2 regions of the Kitasatospora sp. NPDC036755 genome follow, and region 1 is predicted to be linked to the other one. Evidence: riboswitches for the same ligand, from Rfam matches in the RefSeq annotation. Region 1 holds a riboswitch; the other holds the start of a gene.
What was found. A riboswitch is a leader RNA that binds a small molecule or an ion and turns the genes downstream of it on or off. The one in region 1 is predicted to bind glycine.

Region 1 (8,278 bases):
GGTGGTGCGGGACTACGCGGGATTCGACACCTGGGACTCCTGCACCCGGGCGCGCCGGATCTTCGGGGTGGACCACGCGGTGCTGGTCAGCCAGGACTTCCACGTCCGCCGGGCACTGGCGCTGTGCGAGGCGGCGGGCATCCGCTCGTACGCGGTCGGGGTGCCGGAGCAGCACGACGCCACCTGGCTGTACGGCGGGCTGCGGGAGGTCGCCGGGGCCGGCAAGGCGGCGGCGAACGCCTGGCTGCGGCCGGACCCGGTGTTCCTGGGGCCCCGGGAGGACGGCATCCCGAGGGCGCTGGCGGCCGCCGCGGCGCAGCGGCCCTAGGGACGGCGGCCGGGTTCGTACGGACTGTCGGACCCGTGCGCGATGATCGGCGGGTGCGATCTCTGCCGAGCATCATCCACCTCGACATGGACGCCTTCTTCGCGGCGGTGGAGCAGGCGGCCAAGCCCAGCCTGCGCGGCAAGCCGGTGATCGTCGGAGGGCTCGGCGGGCGCGGGGTGGTCTCCACGGCCTCGTACGAGGCGCGGAGGTTCGGGGTGCACTCGGCGATGCCGATGGCGCAGGCGCGCAGGCTCTGCCCCAACGCGGCCTTCCTGTCGGGGCGGTTCGAGGCCTACCGGCAGAACAGCGAGATCGTGATGGGGCTGCTGCGGCAGCTGTCCCCGCTGGTGCAGCCGCTCAGCCTGGACGAGGCCTTCGTCGACCTGGAGGCCGGCCCGTACGGCCCGGCGCTGCTGGCGGCGGACCACGACACGGGAGAGCAGCTGGTGCTCGCGCTGGCGGAGGACCTGCGGGCGGACATCCGGCGGCGGACCGGGCTGACCGGCTCCGTGGGGGCCGCAGGGTCCAAGCTGATGGCCAAGATCGCCTCCGAGCAGGCCAAGCCGGACGGGCTGGTCATGATCGAGCCCGGGCAGGAGCGGGCCGTGCTCGGCCCGATGCCGGTGCGGGCGCTGCCCGGGATCGGGCCGGCCACCGAGCAGGTGCTGCGCCGGGCCGGGCTCAACACGGTGGCCGACCTCGCGGAGGCGGGGGAGGCGGAGCTGGTGCAGCTGGTGGGGCGGGCGCACGGTGCCGGGATCTTCCAGATGTCCACGGGGCTGGACGAGCGGCCGGTGGTCGCCGACCAGGACGCCAAGTCCGTGTCGGTGGAGGACACCTACGAGGTGGACCTGGCCGACCGGGAGCGGGTGCTGCGCGAGGTCGAGGCGCTGGCCGGCCGGTGCGTGCGGCGGCTGCGGGCGGCCGGGCGGTCGGGGCGCACGGTGGTGCTCAAGGTCCGGCGGTTCGACTTCTCGACGCTGACCCGCTCGGAGACCCTCGGCGGGCCCACGGACGACGAGACGGTGATCACCGCGACCGCGCGCCGGCTGGCCGAGCAGGTGGACATCGCCGGCGGGGTCCGGCTGCTGGGCGTGGGCGTCACCCAACTCGCCGACTACACCCAGGAGGACCTGTTCGCCCAGGCGCTGCGGGAGGAGGCCGCGGAGCACGCGGAGGCGGCGGCCGAGGCCGAGCCGGTCGAGGAGGAGCCGGAGGCCGTCGTGGTGCGGCGGTGGATGCCCGGGCAGGACGTCCGGCACGAGGAGTTCGGGCCGGGCTGGGTGCAGGGCAGTGGCGTCGGGAGGGTCACCGTGCGGTTCGAGACGCCGTGGAGCGGGCCGGGGCGGGTGCGGACCTTCGCGGTGGACGACCCGGCGCTGGAACCGACCCGGCCGCTGCCGCTGCGCCGGGTCGAGGACGGGAGCGAGCACGGGGGCGGGAGCGAGGGCGGCGGATCGGACGGGGGTGGCGGATCGGACACGGGGGCCTGAAACGCGAAGCGGCCCCACCCGGTGGGGGAGTACCGGGTGGGGCCGATCACCGTGCCGGGTCCCGTACGGTCGTGATGCCCTCGCGACGTACGGGGACCCGGGGCCCCGCGCCCTGTCCCTGAGCGCGGGGGCCGGACGCCTCGTCAGGCGTCGGTCTTGACCAGCTCGGGGCTGGAGTCCTGCTGGGCCGAACCGCCGACGACGGTCGCGGTGGCGGCCGCCGTACCGCCGCGGATCAGGAACGGGACGACGCCGGCGACGACGCAGACGACGGCCGCGGTCCAGAACGCGTGCTTGTAGGCGTCCAGGGTGGGCAGGGAGAGCGGGATCTGCGGCGGCAGCTTCATGGTGTCGCCGGTCAGGATGGCGGCCATCACGGCGGTGCCGATCGCGCCGCCCACGGTGCGCAGCACGGAGTTCATGCCGTTGGCGATGCCGCTCTGCTCGGCCGGGACGGCGCCGTTGATGTAGGCGGGCATCGCGGCGAAGGCGAGGCCGACGCCGAGACCGAAGATCGCCGAGGCGGTGTAGATGTCGGCCTCGTGCCCGTGGCGGACGGCCAGGTAGGCCATCGCGACGGCGCCGAGGACGCCACCGAGGACCAGCGGCAGGCGCGGGCCGCGACGGGCGATCAGCAGGGCGCCGACCGGGGCGGCGACCATCGAGCCGATGGCGGACGGCAGCAGCATGATGCCGGCGTGCAGCACGGTGGCGGTGAAGCCGTAGTGGGTCAGCTTCTCCGGGGTCTGGGCGAAGTTGCTGATGACCATGAAGGAGCCGTACATGCCGAAGCCGATGAGCAGGCCGGCCACGTTGGTGAAGGCGACGGCCGGACGGGCCATCATCTTCATGTCCACGAGCGGGTGCGCGACCTTGGTCTCGATGATCCCCCAGACCAGGGCGACCACGGCGGCGACGGCGAACAGGCCGAGCGTCTTGTTGGAGGTCCAGCCCCAGTGGTTGCCCTGGCTGACCGCGACCAGCAGCGCGGAGAGCCAGCCGGCGAGGGCGATGGCGCCCAGCGGGTCGGCGCCGCCCTCCTTGTCGGTGACCGGGTCGGTGGGGACGCGGAAGGCGACCAGGGCGACCGCGATCAGGCCGAAGACCAGGCCCATCCAGAAGATGGACTTGTAGTTCCAGTGCTCCAGCAGGAGGCCGGTGGCGACCAGGCCGAGGCCGGAGCCGACGCCCATCGAGGCGCTGATGGCGGCGACGCCGCCGGTCACCTTCTGCTTGGGCAGCTCGTCGCGGACGATGCTGATCGCCAGCGGCAGGACGCCACCGCCGGCGCCCTGGAGGACCCGGGCGACGACCAGCCAGGTGAAGGAGTGGGTGCTGACCGCCAGCGCCGAACCGGCGACCAGGCCGGCCAGCGAGATCAGCAGCATCGGCTTGCGGCCCCGGAGGTCGCCGAAGCGGCCCAGGAGAGGAGTCAGCACGGCCGCGGAGAGCAGGTTGGCGGTCATCAGCCAGGTGATGCTGGAGGCGGAGACGTTCAGTTCCCTGGCCAGCGAGGGCAGGATCGGGACGACCGCGGTCTGCACCACGCTGAACGACAGCATCGCCAGGATGAGGGCCGGCAGGACCCGGGCGCTGCTCTGCTTCTCGGCCGCGGTGGTGGGCTGTGGTGCCTCACTCACGGTTGCTTCCTCTCGTACATAGTGAATGAACTGAAGTAACTTTGCAGGGGATACTTCAGAGTGTCAAATATCGAGTGGTTAAGCTTTGGCAAAGACGAAGGGTCGGGTACGCGACAAGCGGCGCCCGGGCGTGCGACGAGGGCCCCGGACGGCTGTCCGGGGCCCTCGTGCCGGGGGTGCTGTCAGGCGAGCGGCCGCAGTGCGGCCGGGCGGGGCGTCTCGGGGGGCGAGGTGGACGGCGAGGCGGCGGGCGCCAGGGGGGCCGGGTTCTGGGTGCCGGTGGTGTCGTGGACCTCGACGTGCTCCCGGCGGATCTCCTCCCGGATCACCTCCTCGGTCGTGTACCGCTCGACGACCAGACGCACCCGCTCGACGGGGGCCAGGTACTTGCGGGTCACCGCGCGCTCTTCACGGAGGGTGACCTCCTCGACGGCCTCGGCGATGTCCTTCTCGGTGAGCGCGGCGCGCTCGGCCTCGCTGACCGGCGTGCGCTCGACCCGGACGCGCTCGCGGATCACCGGCACGCGGCGCTCGACCTGTTCGGTCGTCACGTACTTGCGCAGCTTCGCGGTGCCGAGGGTGTGCCACTCGGTGGTGATCTCCAGCCGCTCCTCGCGGCAGGTGATCTCGACCGGGCTGTTGGGGGCGGCCGGTGCGGCGCCGGCGCTCGCGGCGCTCGTGGCGGTCGTGGTGGCCGCCGTCGGGATGGGGGCGGGGGCGGGCTGCGACTGCGCCTTCGGTTCGGCGGTGGGCGCGTGGGTGGTGAGCGCGGAGGAGTCGGCCGAGGCGGGCGCGGCCGCCGGGGGTGCGGTGGCGGCGGGGGCGGAGACGGTCCGGACCTCGGGCTCCGGGGCGGTCCTGGTGGTGTCGGCGCCCGCCACGGCGGCGGCGGGCGCTGCCGTGGCGGGCGTCCGGGCCGTGGCGGGCTCGGGGGAGCGCTCCGGGGTGTGGAAGGTGAGCGACTTCGCCGGGGCCGCCGCGCCGGTCGCGGCGGCGGCCGCCGCCGTGGTGCCGAAGTCGAGGTCGGGCTGCTTGGGCCGGCTCCCGTTCTCGCCGTTCGGGCGGCTGTCCATCGGGGTGTCGAGCCCGTAGTAGCGGTACAGCTGGAGTTCCTGGGCGGGGGAGAGGTGCTGGCCGACGCCGAAGTCCGGTGACTCCTTCACCAGTGACTTGTCGTACGGCACCCGGAGCTCGTCGCCGGAGAACTCGCTCGTGGTCAGCGGGACGAAGGCGTCCCGGCCGAAGATGCCGGTCCGGACCGCCGCCCACTCGGGGCGCCCGGTGGCGTCGTCCAGGTAGACCTCGTCGACCGTGCCGATCTTGTCTCCGTTGCGGTCGACGGCCTTGTGACCGATGAGGTCCCGGGGGTCGATTTCGGTCTGCACTCTTTCCTCCCGTGCACTGAGCCTGCGGAACTCCTGCAGGAGGGCGGCCGGAGCGCCCTTCCGCCCACAATTTCATACCAAAAGCCACTAATCGGACAGGCGCGACCAGGGTGCGCCGTACGGGGTGCGAGCTGCGCCCTCCGGGGGACGCGCGTAGACCTCGAACGACCTGACGCAGCCGTGATCGGGGGGCCTCCCGCTGGTACCCTGGGCGGCGACCGCAGAGCCCGCTCGGGAGAGTCTCCGATCACGAAAGCCGCTGGTCGGAGCGCCGAAGGAGCAACTCCTCCCCGGAATCTCTCAGGCATCCGTACCGTGTGGGGTAGGTCACTCTGGAAAGCAGGGCAGGAGCGTCGGCACGGAAGCCGGCGATCACCACCCTCACCGACGGTGCAAGCCGGCGGAGCGCCCACAGCGCCCCGTGCGGGTGAAGCTCTCAGGTCCCGATGACAGAGGGGGAGGCCTGTCGGGTCCGCCCGCCCAGGCTTGTCCGCTGCTCGCAGCGGCGAGGCCGGCCGGCGTGCGTACCCCCGCCGGTCCGTGACCAGGAGGCCTCGACCACCATGAACGCCCAGCCGAACGCGGGACGCCCCACCGGCGCCTCGACCCTCACCGAGCTTGAGCTGGCCAGCCCCTTCGAGAACCGCCACATCGGCCCCGACGCCGCCGCCCAGGAGAAGATGCTGGCGTCCGTCGGCTACGGCTCGCTGGACGAGCTCGCCGCCACCGCGGTGCCCGAGGCGATCCGTTCCATCACCGCCCTGGACCTGCCCGCCGGCCGGACCGAGGCCCAGGTCCTCGCCGAGCTGCGCGAGCTGGCCGGCCGCAACCAGGTGCTCCAGCCGATGATCGGCCTGGGCTACTACGGCACCTTCACCCCGCCGGTGATCCTGCGCAACGTCATGGAGAACCCGGCCTGGTACACCGCCTACACCCCGTACCAGCCGGAGATCTCGCAGGGCCGCCTGGAGGCGCTGCTCAACTTCCAGACCCTGGTCTCCGACCTGACCGGCCTGCCGACCTCCGGCTCCTCGCTGCTGGACGAGGGCACCGCGGCCGCCGAGGCGATGGCCCTCGCCCGCCGCGTCACCAAGGTCAAGGGCGGCGTCTTCCTGGTCGACGCCGAGACCCTGCCGCAGACCGTCGCGGTGATCAACACCCGCGCCGTGCCGACCGGTGTCGAGGTCGTCGTCGCCGACCTCTCCGAGGGCATCCCGGCCGAGATCGCCGAGCGCGGCGTCTTCGGCGTGCTGCTCCAGTACCCCGGCGCCACCGGCGTGGTCCGCGACCTCGCCCCGGTGATCGAGCAGGCGCACGGCCTGGGCGCGATCGTCGCCGTCGCCGCCGACCTGCTCGCGCTGACCCTGCTCAAGTCCCCGGGCTCGCTGGGCGCCGACATCGCCTGCGGCACCTCGCAGCGCTTCGGCGTGCCGATGGGCTTCGGCGGCCCGCACGCCGGCTACCTGTCGGTGCGCGCCGAGTACGCCCGCTCGCTGCCCGGCCGCCTGGTCGGCGTCTCCGTCGACGTCGACGGCAACCGCGCCTACCGCCTGGCGCTGCAGACCCGCGAGCAGCACATCCGCCGCGAGAAGGCCACCAGCAACATCTGCACCGCGCAGGTGCTGCTCGCCGTCATGGCCTCGATGTACGCCGTGTACCACGGTCCGGACGGCCTGGCCGACATCGCCCGCCGCACCCACCGCTACGCCGCCGCCCTCGCCGAGGGCCTGCGGGCCGGCGGCGTCGAGCTGCTGCACGGCGAGTTCTTCGACACCGTCACCGCCGTCGTCCCGGGCCGCGCCGCCGAGATCGCCGCCGCCGCCCGCGCCAACGGCATCAACGTCCACCAGGACGGCGCCGACCGGATCTCCGTCTCCACCGACGAGACCACCACCCGCGAGCACCTGGCCGGTGTGTGGGCCGCGTTCGGCGTCCCCGCCGTCGAGGTCGCCGAGGCCGCCGAGACGCTGCCCGCCGCGCTGCTGCGCGAGGACGAGTACCTGACCCACCCGGTCTTCCACAGCCACCGCTCCGAGACCGCCATGCTGCGCTACCTGCGCCGCCTGTCGGACCGGGACTACGCGCTGGACCGCGGCATGATCCCGCTGGGCTCCTGCACCATGAAGCTCAACGCGACCACCGAGATGGAGGCGGTGACCTGGCCCGAGTTCGGCCAGCTGCACCCCTTCGCGCCGATCGACCAGGCCCAGGGCTACCTGACCCTGATCCGCCAGCTGGAGCAGCAGCTCGTCGAGGTGACCGGCTACGACGCCGTGTCGATCCAGCCGAACGCGGGCTCGCAGGGCGAGCTGGCCGGCCTGCTGGCCGTGCGCGCCTACCACCACGCCAACGGCGACACCCAGCGCGACGTCTGCCTGATCCCGTCCTCGGCGCACGGCACCAACGCGGCCTCCGCCGTGATGGCCGGCATGCGCGTGGTCGTGGTGAAGACCCTGGTCGACGGTGACGTGGACGTCGAGGACCTGAAGGCCAAGATCGAGCAGCACCGCGACAACCTCGCCGTGCTGATGGTCACCTACCCGTCCACCCACGGCGTGTACGAGACCCAGATCACCGACATCTGCGCCCTGGTGCACGAGGCCGGCGGCCAGGTCTACGTGGACGGCGCCAACCTGAACGCCCTGGTCGGCCTCGCCAAGCCGGGCAAGTTCGGCGCGGACGTCTCGCACCTGAACCTGCACAAGACCTTCTGCATCCCGCACGGCGGCGGCGGCCCGGGCGTCGGCCCGGTGGCGGTGCGCGCCCACCTGGCGCCGTACCTGCCGAACCACCCGCTGCAGTCGGAGGCCGGCCCGGCCACCGGCGTCGGCCCGATCTCGGCCGCGCCGTGGGGCTCGGCGGCCATCCTGCCGATCTCCTGGGCGTACGTCCGGCTGATGGGCGGCGAGGGCCTCAAGCACGCGACCCAGGTCGCCGTGCTGAACGCCAACTACATCGCCAAGCGCCTGGCGCCGCACTTCCCGGTGCTCTACACCGGCCCGGGCGGCCTGGTCGCGCACGAGTGCATCATCGACCTGCGTCCGCTGACCAAGGAGACGGGCGTGACGGTGGACGACATCGCCAAGCGCCTGATCGACTACGGGTTCCACGCGCCGACGATGTCCTTCCCGGTGGCCGGCACGCTGATGATCGAGCCGACCGAGTCCGAGGACCTGTACGAGATCGACCGCTTCTGCGAGGCGATGATCACCATCCGTGCCGAGATCGACAAGGTCGGCTCGGGCGAGTGGGCGGCCGACGACAACCCGCTGCGCAACGCCCCGCACACCGCCGCCACGCTGGCCGGCGACTGGGCGCACGGCTACTCGCGGCAGGAGGCGGTCTTCCCGGCGGGCGTGAACCCGGCGGACAAGTACTGGCCGCCGGTCAGCCGGATCGACGGCGCCTACGGCGACCGCAACCTGGTCTGCT
Region 2 (8,278 bases), on a different contig from region 1:
GCGACCGCCTTGCCGGCGATCACGTGCTCCAGCGGGCCGCCCTGCTGGCCGGGGAAGACCGCGGAGTTGATCTTCTTGGCGTACTCGGCCTTGGACAGGATGACGCCGCCGCGCGGGCCGCCCAGGGTCTTGTGGGTGGTGGTGGTGACCACGTCCGCGTAGGGGACCGGGTTCGGGTGCAGCCCGGCGGCCACCAGGCCGGCGAAGTGCGCCATGTCCACCATGAGCAGCGCGCCGACCTCGTCGGCGACCCGGCGGAACGCGGCGAAGTCGAGCTGACGCGGGTAGGCCGACCAGCCGGCGATGATCAGCTTCGGCTGGTGCTCCTTGGCGAGGCGCTCGACCTCGGCCATGTCGACCTGGCCGGTCTTCTCGTCCACGTGGTACGCGGCCACGTTGTAGAGCTTGCCGGAGAAGTTGATCTTCATGCCGTGGGTCAGGTGACCGCCGTGGGCCAGGCTCAGGCCCAGGATGGTGTCGCCCGGCTGGATCAGCGCGAACATCGCGGCGGCGTTGGCCTGCGCGCCCGAGTGCGGCTGGACGTTGGCGTGCTCGGCGCCGAACAGGGCCTTGATGCGGTCGATCGCGATCTGCTCGACCACGTCGACGTGCTCGCAGCCGCCGTAGTAGCGGCGGCCGGGGTAGCCCTCCGCGTACTTGTTGGTGAGCACCGAGCCCTGGGCCTCCATGACCGCCACCGGGGCGAAGTTCTCGGAGGCGATCATCTCCAGGGTGGTCTGCTGGCGGTGCAGCTCGGCGTCGACCGCGGCGGCGATCTCCGGGTCGAGGGCGTGCAGGGACTGGTTGAGAACCGTCATGGTGTGGTCTTCCCGGTGGAGGTGGAAAGGGGGCCGCGGCTGGGGCGGGGCGGCCGCCGCGCGGAGGCCGCCCCGGTCAGGTGTCTCAGCCGCCGATGAAGGCGGTGTACTCGTCCGCGCTGAGCAGGGTGTCGGTGGCCTCGACGCGCACCTTGATCAGCCAGGCGTTCCCGAACGGGTCCGCGTTCACGGACGCCGGGTCGTCGACGACGTCCTGGTTGATCTCGACGACCTCGCCGGTCACGGGGGAGAACAGGTCGCTGACCGACTTGGTGGACTCCAGCTCGCCACAGGTCTCCCCGGCGGTCACGGTGTCGCCGACCGCGGGCAGCTGCACGTAGACGATGTCACCGAGCGCGGTGGCGGCGTGCTCGGTGATGCCGATCGTGGAGACACCGTCCTCGGCGGCCGTCAGCCACTCGTGCTCCTTGGTGTACTGCAGGTGCTGGGGGTTGCTCATGGCGTCATTCTCCAGGATGGGAAGCGGGTACGACGAAGCGGGCCGCCGCGCGGACGGCTGCGACGTGCGTGTATGGGAAAACCGGGGCCCTGCGGAGGCTCGGGGCGGTGGGCTCAGCGGGCGCGCTTGTAGAACGGCAGCGCCACGACCTGGACGGGCTCGTGCTTGCCGCGGACGTCCACCGCGACGGTGGTGCCGGGCTCCGCGTGGGCGGCGTCGACGTAGGCCATCGCGATCGGCCGGCCCAGGGTCGGGGACGGCGCGCCGGAGGTGATCCGGCCGATCGGCTCGCCCTCGGTGGAGACCACGGTGTACTCGGCGCGCGGCACCCGCTTGCCGTCGGAGACCAGGCCGACCAGCTTCTTCGGCGGGTTGGTCTCGGCCGCGGCGGCGGCCTGCTCCAGCGCCTTGCGGCCGACGAAGGCGCCCTCGTTGGTGGTCTTGTCGAAGCGCACGACCCGGCCCAGGCCCGCGTCGAACGGGGTCAGGTCGGTGGACAGCTCGTGCCCGTACAGCGGCATGCCGGCCTCCAGGCGCAGCGTGTCGCGGCAGGACAGGCCACAGGGGATCAGGCCCCGGCCCTCGCCGGCGGCGGTCAGCGCCTGCCAGACCGGCTCGGCGTCGACCGGGTGGCAGAAGATCTCGAAGCCGTCCTCGCCGGTGTAGCCGGTGCGGGCGAGCAGCACGTCGCGGCCGGCCACCTTGGCCGGGAGGATCGCGTAGTACTTCAGCCCGGGCAGGTCGGCGTCGGTGGTCCCGGCCAGGATGCCGGTGGCCTCCGGGCCCTGGACGGCGATCAGCGCGTAGGTGTCGCGGTCGTCGGTGACGACGGCGTCGAAGCCCTTGGCACGGGCGATCAGCTCGTCGAGGACCAGCTGGGCGTTGGAGGCGTTGGCGACGACCAGGAAGGCGTCCTCGCGCAGGCGGTAGACGATCAGGTCGTCCAGGATGCCGCCGTCCTCGGCACAGATCATGGTGTAGCGGGCGCGCAGCTCGCCCAGCGCGGAGACGAAGCCGACCAGCGCGTGGTCCAGCATCTCGCCGGCCTGCGGGCCGGTGACGGTGATCTCGCCCATGTGGGAGAGGTCGAACAGGCCGGCCTTGGTGCGGACGGCGAGGTGCTCCTCGCGCTCGCTGCCGTAGCGCAGCGGCATGTCCCAGCCGGCGAAGTCGGTCATGGTCGCGCCGAGGGCGCGGTGCAGCGCGTCGAGCGCGGTCAGGCGGAGGGACGACATGGCCAGGAACTCCTCGGTCGGGGCACTCAGGGGTGCACGCGCCGGACCGGACCCGAAACGGGGCCGACCCTGCGCGCGGGCATGCGGCGGCGTGGGTCTCCCCATCTGTCGTCGAACCTGAGAGCTTCACCGCCCGCCGCCCGCAGCCGTTTCCAGCTTGGGGGACAGCATGGCGGCTTGCACCGTGGGTGGGCGCACGACAGGGCCGGGCGCCGCTTTCCAGATGTGCCTAACCCGTGCGGTAGGGGTGCCTGAGAGATTCCGGGGAGGACTTGCTCCTTCGGCGCCGGCTGTGCCTGAACGGCACTCCGGGCTCTCCCGCGCGGGTTCGAGCGGCCGGTATGGAGTTGGTGGGGCCCGCGGCGCATGCCGTCGGACGGGCACATCATGGCACGTCCCGGAGCGGGAGGGGAGAGGGGACCCGGTCACATCGGCCGGACCCGAACACGAGTCCTGACCCCACACCCCCCTCGCCTCTAGACTGCTGCGCGTCGGCGCAGCAGAGGGCGGCCGACCGGCAGAGGGCGGAATCGGCGGCGCATGGGGTACCCGGTGGAGCAGCAGCAGGGGTGGGGCGGAGCGGACGAGGCGCCGGCGGGCGGCTCGTGGCCGGCCAACGAGCTGGAGCAGGTGCTGACCGCGGCCCTGGGCGATCCGGGCGCGACGGCACGGGTGATCGAGGTGCTGGCCCGCAGTCAGGTCTGGGTACCGCTGCCGGCCGGGGCCGACCCGCAGGGGCAGGCGCTGGACCTGCCGACCGTCGAGCTGGGCGGGGACCCGTACGTGCCGGTGTTCTCCTCCCAGGAGGTGTTCCTCCAGCAGGCGCCGGGGATGGCCTTCGCGATCGCCCCGGTGTGGGAGTTCGCCCGCGGACTGCCGCTGGGCGTGGGCATCGCGGTGAACCCGGACGCGGCGGTGGGCATCCCGGTGCCGCCGCAGGGCGTCGCCGAGCTGCGCCGCGGTCCGCGCGAGGACCGCTGGGAGGCCGCCGGGGACGCCTCGGCACCGACCGGCGGGCGGGTGGCGCTGCGCGAGCCGGTGCCGGGCGAGGACCCGGAGCACTTCCTGGCCGCCTGCCGGGGCGAACTGTCGGCACTGCCCGGGGTGCTGACCGCGCGCAGGGCGCTGGCCAGCATCGAGGGCGAGCCGACCGTGATGTTCGTGGGCGTCCAGTTGGACCCGGCGGCCCCGGCCGACCCGGCCGCGGTGAACGACGCGCTCGGCCGAGCGCTGGGAACCGCGCCGCTGCCCGGCGGCGTCCACCTCGTACTGCTCGACCTCGCCGACGACCCGGTGGTCGAGTGGCTGCTCACCCGGGTACTGCCGTTCTATACGCGGGCCTGAGCGGGTCCGGATCAAAGGCACGTCGCCGTGGCGGTGGCCGGTGCCGCGCCATAGGGTGCGTGCAGACGGCCGACGGGCCGGCGGGTTGAGGGAAAGAGGCGCGGCGAGGTGGGCGCATGAGTGCGGGAACGGGAGCGGGCGGTGTGCCGGGGGCCTGGGGCCAGGCACCGGCCGGGCGCCCGGGAGCTGATCCCGGCGCGTTGGAGCGCGCCCTGCGCGATGTCGCGCCGGAGCGCTACGACGCGTACGAGCGGCTGCTGCACGCGCTGGCGGACGGCCAGGTCTGGATGCTGCTGTGGCACGGCACCCCGGGCAGCCCGGACGCGCAGTACGGGAACATGGAGATCAGCGGCCACGGCTACGCGCCCGCCGTCACCTCGTCCGAACAGCTGACCTCCTCCGGCTGGGCCCGGGCCCACGAGGTCATCTCCGGCCGGGAGATCGCGGCCTCGCTGTACCGCACCCGCTGGGGCCTGTGGCTCAATCCGCACGCGCCCGGCGGCGGCGTCGGGGTGCCCTGGGCCGACCTGCGGCGGATCGCCGCCGGCCTGGACCGGCTGCCGGCGGGCCCGTTGAAGCTGAGCGAGCCGCAGTTGAACGCCCAGCCGTTCTTCGCGCTGCTGGAGCGGCAGGCCGTCGAGGTGCGCGCGGTACGGGCGCTGCGCCGGGCCTGGGTGCAGCCCGCGGTGGGCGAGCCGTACCTGGCCATCGGCCTTGACCTGTACGAGAGTTCGCCGCCGGCCGTGGAGGCGGTGCGGGCGCTGATGCAGCGCGCGATCGCGGTGGCCCCGGAGGGGCTCGCGGTGTCCACGGTGGCGATGTCGGACGAGTACGACCCGGTGGCGCTGTGGATGCGCGCCAACGCCCGGCCGTTCTTCGACCGGGAGGCGGGCCGACCGCCGACGGGCCCCTACCCGCCGGTGCCCCCGCCGCCCTACCCCGGCCAGTCGATGCCGGGCTACGCGTACGGAACCCAGCCGCCGGCGCAGGGCTGGCAGCAGCAACCGCAGCGGCCCTGGCCCGGCTACCCCGGGCGCTGATTGCCAAAACTCATTCCCCGAAGCCGACTTGATTGTCCATCAAGTCGGCTTCGATGCTTTCCGGACGAATTTCCTGAAGTGCGACCCGGTCATCTTGACATGGCAGTTACAGCCATGTGAAGAGGTATATGCCAGAGATCGGGGAGGTGCATGCACACAGATCACAGTTGGGCATCTGTCGGTTGGCAGGGCTGGCGCAAGCCAGTTCGGATGGCAGAGAGTTCTGCGCAACGCACCGCGCGTGCTGGAACCCCACAAAGGTGAGCGCGTACGCCGACAGCCCGTCCACGCGACGCCCATCCCGCGTGGTGGCAGTGCCTGTGCACGACGCACTGCCGTCAACACCCGCTCCTCCTAAGCACTTCCGCACGTCCGCAGCCGCACCGCCGAAGCCGGCGACCGGCACCCGTGGGCCGGCCACCGTCGGCGAGGGGACCAACTGACCATGACCGCATCCGTGACCACCGCCGGGAACGAACCGGAGGCACCCGCCGCCGCCAGCCCGGCCAAGAAGATCGAGGGCCGCTCCCTCGGCCAGATCGCCTGGACCCGCTTCAAGCGGGACAAGGCCGCCGTCGCCGGCGGCATCGTGGTGATCCTGCTGATCCTGCTCGCCGTGCTGGCCAAGCCGATCGAGTCGATGTTCGGGCTCGACCCGGACGCCCTCCACCAGGACCTCCTGGACGCCGACCTCGGTGGCCTGCCGTTCGGCGACTGGGGCGGCATGAGCTGGGACCACCCGCTCGGCATCGACCCGCTCCAGGGCCGTGACCTGCTCACCCGCGTCATCGAGGGCTCCTGGGTCTCCCTGCTGGTCGCCTTCGGCGCGACCCTGCTGTCCAACACCATCGGCACCGTGCTCGGCATCATGGCCGGCTACTACGGCGGCTGGGTGGACACCCTGATCAGCCGGGTGATGGACGTCTTCCTGGCGTTCCCGCTGCTGCTCTTCGCCATCGCGATCTCGACCTCGCTGCAGGGCGGGGCGTTCGGCCTGCACGGGCTGCCGCTGCACATGCTGGTGCTGATCTTCGTGATCGGCTTCTTCAACTGGCCCTACATGGGCCGGATCGTGCGCGGCCAGACCCTCTCGCTGCGCGAGCGGGAGTTCGTCCACGCCGCCCGCAGCCTGGGTGCCCGCGGTCCGTTCATCCTGTTCAAGGAACTGCTGCCCAACCTGGTCGGTCCGATCCTGGTCTACTCGACGCTGCTGATCCCGACCAACATCCTCTTCGAGGCGGGGCTGAGCTTCCTCGGCGTCGGCATCCAGCCGCCCCAGGCCTCCTGGGGCGGGATGCTCCAGGACGCGATCCGGTACTACCAGGTGGACCCCCAGTACATGGTGGTCCCCGGCCTGGCGATCTTCGTGACCGTGCTCGCCTTCAACCTGCTCGGCGACGGCCTGCGCGACGCCCTCGATCCCAAGAACAACTGACCACGCGTCACCCGTCAGCAACGCACGACCGACTGACCCCGCGTCAGGACCCTCGACACCTCCTCCACCTCCCCAAGGGGTTGATCTCACCCATGCGCAGGTCCCGTACCGTCGCCCTGACCGCTGCGGCCGCCGCCGCGGTCCTGGTCGTCACCGGCTGCACCAGCTCGTCGAAGGGCGGCTCCTCCTCGTCCTCCTCCGGCGCCGCCGAGGGCGGCTCCGGCGCCAACGCCGCCACCAAGGGCGTCGTCAACGCCTCGGACAAGAAGGGCGGGACGGTGACCTTCGAGATGAAGGGCACCCCGGACTCGCTCGACCCGGGCAACACGTACTACGCGTACATCTACAACTTCTCGCGTCTGTACGCCCGTTCGCTCACCACCTTCAACCCGGCGCCGGGCGACGCGGGCAACAAGCTCGTCCCCGACCTCGCCGAGTCGATGGGCCAGGTCAGCCCGGACGGCCTCACCTGGACGTACAAGCTGCGCAAGGGCCTGAAGTACGACGACGGCAGCGCGATCTCCGCGAAGGACGTCAAGTACGCCATCGAGCGCTCGAACTACGCGCTGGACGTGAACTCCAACGGCCCGGTCTACTTCCGCGAGCACCTGGTGGACAACGCCACGCCGTACGCCGGCCCGTACAAGGACAAGGACGGCGGCCTCGACTCGATCGAGACGCCGGACGACACCACGATCGTCTTCCACCTGAAGCACCCCTTCGCCGACTTCGACTACCTGGTCAGCGCCCCGCAGACCGCGCCCGTCCCGCAGGCCAAGGACACCGGCTCGGACTACGTGAAGAAGATCGTCTCCTCCGGCTCCTACAAGTTCGAGTCCTACGAGGACGGCAAGCAGGCCGTCCTGGTCCCGAACACCAACTGGGACCCGAGCACCGACCCGATCCGCAAGCAGCTCGCGGACAAGATCCTGCTCAGGATGAACATCGACCAGGCCACCATCGACAAGGACCTGCTGGCCGGCAACGCCCAGGTCGACCTGGTGGGCGGCGGCGTCGACCCGCAGACCCAGGCGCAGATCCTCCAGAACCCCAAGCTGAAGGCCAACACCGACAACGCCTACGGCGGCCGCCTGGTCTACATGGCGATCAACTCCAAGATCGCGCCGTTCGACAACATCGAGTGCCGCAAGGCCGTGCAGTACGCGGTCGACAAGGTCTCGGTGCAGACCGCGCTCGGCGGCCCGATCCGCGGCCAGATCGCCAACAGCGTCCTGCCGGCCGACATCCCCGGCCACCAGGACTTCAACCTGTACGAGACCAAGGACAACAAGGGCGACGAGGCCAAGGCCAAGGAAGCCCTGAAGGCCTGCGGCAAGGAGGGCGGCATCAACACCGTCCTGTCGGCCCGCACCGAGCGCGCCACCGAGGTCGCCGCGGCCACCTCGATCCAGGCCGCGCTGAAGAAGGTCGGCATCAACGCCGAGATCCAGCAGTACCCGCAGGGCAAGTACCTCCAGGACGCCGCCGGCTCGCCGCAGTTCGCGGCCGAGCACAACATCGGCCTGATGATGATGCAGTGGGGCGCCGACTGGCCGACCGGCTTCGGCTTCCTCCAGCAGATCGTCGACGGCCGCACCATCAAGCCGTCCGGCAACAACAACCTGGCGCAGCTGGACGACCCCGCGGTCAACAAGCTGATCGACGACTCCGCGATCAACACCGACAAGGCGGCCCGCGAGAAGATCTACGGCGACATCGACAAGAAGGTCATGGAGCAGGCGGTCTACGTGCCGCTGACCTACTTCAAGGTCTTCCTGTACCGGCCGGACAACGCCACCAACATGGTCTCCACGTCGGCGTTCTCGGGTGAGTACGACTACCTGAACATCGGCACCAAGTAAGAGCCTGGCTCCGCATCCCTGAAGGCAGGTGAAGGCAGCGGCGCCCGCCGCCCTCCGGAAGATCCCGGACGGCGGCGGGCCGCC

Region 2: linked by a shared signal. The riboswitch ahead of gcvT (glycine cleavage system aminomethyltransferase GcvT) and the one ahead of gcvP (aminomethyl-transferring glycine dehydrogenase) in region 1 are both predicted to bind glycine.

The regions. Positions count from the first base shown of each region.
Region 1 is NZ_JBEZUT010000071.1:10,245-18,522, forward strand. Features, by position in the region: gene AB0E96_RS13590 (ElyC/SanA/YdcF family protein) at 1-328, shown strand, start outside; gene AB0E96_RS13595 (DNA polymerase IV) at 382-1,821, shown strand; gene AB0E96_RS13600 (MFS transporter) at 1,965-3,461, opposite strand; gene AB0E96_RS13605 (PRC and DUF2382 domain-containing protein) at 3,644-4,846, opposite strand; glycine riboswitch at 5,069-5,172, shown strand; gene gcvP (aminomethyl-transferring glycine dehydrogenase) at 5,410-8,278, shown strand, end outside.
Region 2 is NZ_JBEZUT010000056.1:6,151-14,428, forward strand. Features, by position in the region: gene glyA (serine hydroxymethyltransferase) at 1-818, opposite strand, end outside; gene gcvH (glycine cleavage system protein GcvH) at 904-1,278, opposite strand; gene gcvT (glycine cleavage system aminomethyltransferase GcvT) at 1,392-2,513, opposite strand; glycine riboswitch at 2,743-2,844, opposite strand; gene AB0E96_RS11495 (enhanced serine sensitivity protein SseB C-terminal domain-containing protein) at 3,054-3,857, shown strand; gene AB0E96_RS11500 (enhanced serine sensitivity protein SseB C-terminal domain-containing protein) at 3,974-4,897, shown strand; gene AB0E96_RS11505 (ABC transporter permease) at 5,343-6,332, shown strand; gene AB0E96_RS11510 (ABC transporter substrate-binding protein) at 6,425-8,194, shown strand.